2 regions of the Lysinibacillus sp. NPDC056220 genome follow, and region 1 is predicted to be linked to the other one. Evidence: riboswitches for the same ligand, from Rfam matches in the RefSeq annotation. Region 1 holds a riboswitch; the other holds the start of a gene.

Region 1 (3,145 bases):
CAAATCCTGTACAAGTGTTCTAGCATGCTCCGTTGATGGTACACGGTACCAATTCCCCTGGGGGTAAGCAATAACCACACAAGCATCCTTACATCGTCCATTACAGCGTGTTCTTGTCGTATGTATTTCTTTATCTAGTGCGTTTCGCTGTATTTCGTCCCGTATAGCTTGGGTAATTTCTTCTCCATCCTTGTTCATACAGCTACTGCCATTGCAAATAAAGAGATGTGTTTTCATCCCCTCTAAATTCCACGTTGTCATTTTATGTCTCCCCTCTTTTGCTTTTGGAAAAAGAAAAACCTTTACTCTCCCGAAGAGTAAAGGTTTGTAGAAGCCAAATAAAAACGAATAGACTGAAAGACAGATCCTCGCTTTTGCTTCAACTTCTCCCTCCGAAAAGTTTGCATGCACAATCTGATAAGCAGGTTTCCTGACTTAAGCTTCATTTTACTGTCGCACCTTCCCTAGTTTGCACAGGTGGCATTGCGATTTCATCAGCTATTACAGTAGCGGGGGCTGTATTGGACTTTCACCAATTTCCCTATTATCTCGAGTTTTTCGAGCACTTATCGACGTTTTATATGAAATTTTTAATTGTATATTTAATAGAAAACTGTCTTAATCATATCTTATTATTTTAAAATTTCAATATTTCTTTAAAAATTCATGACAAATTTATCAATTTTATCAGAGAGTTTTTGGTTATTTAAAATTGGTGTTGTTCCCTTTTATTCTCAAAATCCTTAGTAATCAGAATTTTCGACATTGATAGTCTATTTCAAAATTTTTATAAAAAAGTATAGCATATTTATGGAAATTCGTGGTACACTTTGTCGTGAAATCTCACAACTTACTATTTTTGGTGTAAAATGCTCGTCATTTTACTTAAAAGGGAAGCCGGTTCAAGTCCGGCGCGGTCCCGCCACTGTAATAGGGAGCTTTATAGAAAATGTCACTGTCCAATGGATGGGAAGACCTATAAAGTGTTGAACTAGAGCCAGGAGACCTGCCGAAAATATGTGATCGTTTCATCCTACGAGGATAGGTGTGCGGCTTAGCAGATGAGAATGTTATTTGCTTTTTTAGCTATGCACTTTTCCAACAACGGAAAAGTGCTTTTTTTATTACGCACGCTACATTCTAAAAATCTATTTATAGTTTGGAGGAAGAAAATTGAAGCTGTCTTGGTGGAAACTTAGTTATTTTGTATTGGCTTTTTTAATGGTGCCAAAACGTGCCTTCGCCATGCATATCATGGAAGGTTTTTTACCAATCGAATGGGCTATTTTTTGGTGGGTAATCTCCGTCCCATTTATTATTTTAGGATTGCGCTCTATTCGTAAAACAATCGAAGAAAACCCAGAAACAAAAATGATTCTGGGACTGTCTGGTGCGTTTGCCTTTGTTCTATCAGCCTTAAAAATCCCTTCAGTTACAGGGAGCTGTTCACATCCAACAGGGGTAGGTCTCGGAACAGTCTTATTTGGACCGTTAGCGATGAGTGTCATCGGGACAATTGTTTTATTATTTCAATCTTTACTTTTAGCACATGGTGGAATCACAACATTAGGGGCTAATGCATTTTCGATGGCTATCGTAGGTCCGTTTATCGTCTACTTTGTATTTAAAGGGGCGCAAAAAATGGGGTTATCGTTTTCATTAGCTATTTTCTTTGCGGCTATGCTTGGGGATTTAGGTACATATGTGGTGACTTCTATTCAATTAGCACTTGCTTTCCCATCTGAAGTCGGTGGCTTTATGGCTTCATTTACAAAGTTCGCAAGTATTTTTGCCTTAACACAAATCCCGTTAGCTGTGAGTGAAGGGATATTAACAGTTATTGTCATGAACTTCATGAAAAAATATAATATTAGCGAATTAAAGTCTTTACGTGTTTTCTCTACAAAGGAGGCGCACTAATATGAAACGAAATTTATTACTATTAGCGATTGTAGTGCTATTGGCCATTATCCCGCTCTTCGTCCAAAAGGGAGCAGAATTTGGCGGAGCTGATGGTGAAGCCGAAGCTGCCATTGGAGAGATTAATGCAGAGTATGAGCCATGGTTTGATAGTTTATGGGAACCGCCCAGTGGTGAAATTGAAAGCTTATTATTCGTGCTACAAGCAGCTATTGGTGCTGGTTTTATCGGCTACTTTATCGGCTATATGCGTGGCAAGCATAAAGAAGGTTAAGAATGATGTTACTCATTGATAAGTATGCGTATCTCAATAAGCTAGCGTACGTTCATCCTCTAGAAAAAATGATATTTTCATTAGGACTACTTTTATTCACGCTTATTATGAGAGAGGAACGACTTTCACTCATTACATTTTTTGTAATGAGTGCTTTTATCATTTGGGGTGCGACAATCCCACTAAAATACTATGCGAAGCTATTATTACTACCAGGATTTTTCTTATTCACAAGTCTCATCTCCATCCTAATTTCGATAGCGCCAGCAACGCATGTATTACCAGCCCATATGGGATCATTTACGTATATGAGCTGGACAATTTTTATTGGGAGAGCCAGTATCGCTACCGCACAGCAGCTATTCTTTATCGTACTCGGCAGTATAAGCTGCTTATATTTTTTAATTTTAACAACATCTGTACAAGAGATTTGTTATGTGCTTCGCCAATGGAGGCTCCCTCCTTTATTAGTTGAGTTAGTAGAACTCACCTATCGTTTTATTTTTATTTTTTTCGAAAGCATGCAAAAAATTCATTTAGCCCAGCAAGCCCGCCTTGGCCATCATTCACCCATGCAATGGTTACGTTCGATGTCTATGCTGATTACAGCGTTGTTTATTGAAATGTTTCAGCGTAGTCGAGAGCTTAACAATGCCATGCAGGCACGTGGCGGTGAAACGGTTTATTGGCACGAAACGGCCGTCTATAATAAAAAAAACTGGCTCGGCATGATGGCTATTTTTTTATTCCTTATCGTATATGGAGGATACTTCTCATGACAGCATATTATTTTCAACTGACTAATTTGTCTTATACCTATGCAGATGGAACAAAGGCTTTGACAGATATTTCACTAGACATTCCAAAAGGGAAAAAAATCGCTATACTCGGTCATAATGGAGCAGGAAAATCCACTTTATTTCAACATCTTAATGGCATTTTGAAACCGAC
Region 2 (3,145 bases), on a different contig from region 1:
AACTGAATGACACCCATTATGTGCACATGGATTTCCTGAAATTTTTCCTGCCACACGACACGCAATGACGGCTCCTCGGCCTCTAGTAAACGGAAAATCCTTAATACTTCTTTTATATGTTGCTCACCCTCATATTGAACTTTTGCCTGTAATGTAGGGACAAGCTCATAGGGCAGTGATAGCAATTTACTGCCAATTCGATCCCCAATATTTGCCTGACTGAGCCCTTTAACAGCGAAGATTTCACCAGCCTCAACTTGCTGAACAGTTTCAAATCGACTGCCGTTATATAGGCGAATTTCTGTTACTTTTTCTGTGATATCTCCAAATGTAAATTCATCCCGAATATGTAACTTGCCTGTAAGGGCCTTGATGAACGTTAAACGTTGATGTCCATCATGGCGTATTTTAAAGACCTCTCCTTGAAAAGGTGCTTCTGGCTCGAAGTGAGTACCCGTTAGGAATGGAAGTTGAGCAATAAATTCCTCAATGCCTTCATCCTTCAACGCAGAACCTATAAAACAAGGAAAGGCATCCTCATTTTTAATCATCGTTTGTAGTCTAGTCATGCATTGGCGATGTTCCAATGTTTCATTCAAAAAGTTATCTAGCAGTTCTTCATCACGCTCTGCCAGCCATTCCATAATCGTGCTTGAAACATAGTTTTCCTGCAGTGGTTCATCTATGAGGATTACATGTTCTGAGAAATCCTTATGCAGCTGAGTCATAACAGCTCTCACATCTGCTCCGTCACGATCTATTTTATTAATAAAAAAGAGTGTAGGGACATGATAGTTCCGTAAAAGCTGCCATACAGTTTCTGTATGACCCTGTATACCCTCTACAGCACTAATAATAATGATGGCATAATCCATGACCCGAATGGCACGCTCCATCTCAGGGGAGAAATCGACATGCCCTGGTGTATCGATCAGCGTATATGTATCGTCGCCGATAGTCATGCGACCTTGCTCGGCAAATATTGTAATGCCACGTTTACGCTCAAGCTCATGATTATCTAAATAGGCATCCTGATGATCGACACGACCCCGCGCTTGAATACTATTTGTATGATAAAGCATTTGCTCAGAAAAGGTTGTTTTTCCTGCATCAACATGAGCAAGAACCCCAATCGTCTTGTACATACTAAATCCTCGTTTCTATAGGTGGCTATGTTCTCATTGTATCAGAATACTAGCCAAATAATTCTTGTAAAATGATTCGTCTTTTTGTCGAAATAGTGCTAATATAATGATGATTGCAGATTTTGCAATTTACTCTGATTGCGAATTAACTCATGAACTGCTAGTCTATCAATAGAATGAATAGAACATATTGGTGCAAATGGCATTTGTCATTTTGCTTAAAAGGGAAATCGGTGTAATTCCGATGCTGTCCCGCAACTGTAAATGGGGAGTCTATACAGGATGCCACTGTAGTTTAACTATGGGAAGGTGTATAGATGATGAACCTAAGCCAGGATACCTGCCAGTATGTGTATGCTAACTAAGAACCACGAGGATGGGGATAGTGATAAAGGTAACTATACCGTTTTTTCACTATGCTACTCTCTTGGCGACAAGAGGGTTTTTTTATGCCCTTCCAATGATCCTGGTAGCAAAGAAGTCTCTGATTTCTTTCTATATTTATGACAACAAAGGAGAAAAGGACATGAAAAAATGGAGAAGTATATGGCTGGTCATGCTCATCGCGCTCATCGCAGTTTTAGGAGCGTGTGGTACAAAGGACAAGCCTGATTCAGCAACGCAAACTGAAAAAGTTGAACCGTCTGAGGCGACAACGACTGAGGTAATCATTAAAAATAATGGAACTACCCAAACCTATAAGGAAGCACCTACAAAGGCAATCAGCTTAAATCAGCATGTGACAGAAATTATGCTTGCATTAGGGCTAGAGGATTCCATGGTAGGGACTGCTTATTTAGATGACGAAATCTACGAGCCGCTTCAAGCAGCCTACGATAAAGTTCCTGTTCTTTCAGATCAATACCCAACGAAGGAGCAAGTCATTGATGCCGGGGCAGATTTCTTGTATGCAGGCTGGAAAAGTGGCTTTGGTGAAAAAGGTGTAGGAACACCAGAGGAGCTTGAGGAATTAGGAATTCATACGTATTTACATACAGCTTCTAATATGACAAAGCCAACATTAGAGGATATTTTCACTGATATTCGTCATATTGCAGAAATATTCCGCGTGGAAGATCGCGGCGAAGCATTCATTGAACAAATGACAAAAGATGTCGAAGAAGTTCAAGCTAAATTACCAAAAGATAGAGAAAATTTACGTGTGCTAGTCTTTGACAGTGGTGAAAAAGATGTATTCACAGCTGGCCAAAACTTTATGAATGAGCTGGTGACAATCGCTGGCGGTCAAAATATCTTTGGAGATGTGGAGTCAGGGTGGACAACCGTGTCGAAGGAAGATGCAGTAGATCGCAATCCAGCGGTGGTCGTCATAATTGATTATGGTGAAACAACGGCTGAACAAAAGATAAATTTCTTAAAAAAAGATCCAGCCTTGAAGGAAATGGAAGCAGTCAAAAATGATCGCTTTGTCATCCTTCCACTTTCAGCGGCATCTGAAGGGGTCCGTGCAGCAGAGGCCATTCAAATTTTAGCTAAGGGCTTCTACCCAGAAAACTTTTAAAAATTTCGAGCTAGCAAAGTGCTAGCTCCTTTTTCTTAAGGAGCGATAACTATTGAACGCATTTCGTCAAAACATACCAGATAAAACATTTGAGACCCTTAATCAGCAAGGTGGATTTTCGCGATTAGCAGTAAGCCCTGGCATTATCAATAAGCATTACACACCAGCCCAATTTCAAAAAATAGCAGAAATTGTAGGAGAGAAGGGAGCCATTAAATACTCGGCTTCCTATAGCATATTATTATCGATTCCCTCTAGTGAATTAACTGAAGCTACCCGTGCCTTACAGGAGGCTGGACTGTTTGTTGCATCGTCAGGGCCTCATATTGTTATGAAAGCATGTGATTTTTGTGACGGTGAAAAAATGGAAGCAGTTCCTCAAACAGAACAGCTCTATCAGGCGTTGGATGGTATAACCGTGCCTGCAAGAATGCGAGTCAATGTGAATGGCTGTGCATCCGCCTGTTATAATCCCACA

The links. Region 1 has a riboswitch for cobalamin ahead of ACOZBY_RS08540 (energy-coupling factor ABC transporter permease). Riboswitches for the same ligand answer to the same signal wherever they lie in the genome.
Region 2: it holds a riboswitch for cobalamin, as region 1 does, so the genes downstream of both, ACOZBY_RS11715 (ABC transporter substrate-binding protein) here and ACOZBY_RS08540 (energy-coupling factor ABC transporter permease) in region 1, are expected to answer to the same signal.

The regions. Positions count from the first base shown of each region.
Region 1 covers NZ_JBMOXD010000002.1:712,153-715,297, reverse strand. The annotation lists gene ACOZBY_RS08545 ((2Fe-2S) ferredoxin domain-containing protein) at 1-261, opposite strand, end outside; cobalamin riboswitch at 404-585, opposite strand; cobalamin riboswitch at 844-1,028, shown strand; gene ACOZBY_RS08540 (energy-coupling factor ABC transporter permease) at 1,174-1,920, shown strand; gene ACOZBY_RS08535 (energy-coupling factor ABC transporter substrate-binding protein) at 1,922-2,194, shown strand; gene cbiQ (cobalt ECF transporter T component CbiQ) at 2,197-2,973, shown strand; gene ACOZBY_RS08525 (energy-coupling factor ABC transporter ATP-binding protein) at 2,970-3,145, shown strand, end outside.
Region 2 covers NZ_JBMOXD010000003.1:333,617-336,761, reverse strand. The annotation lists gene ACOZBY_RS11720 (GTP-binding protein) at 1-1,145, opposite strand, end outside; cobalamin riboswitch at 1,320-1,507, shown strand; gene ACOZBY_RS11715 (ABC transporter substrate-binding protein) at 1,672-2,667, shown strand; gene ACOZBY_RS11710 (precorrin-3B methylase) at 2,720-3,145, shown strand, end outside.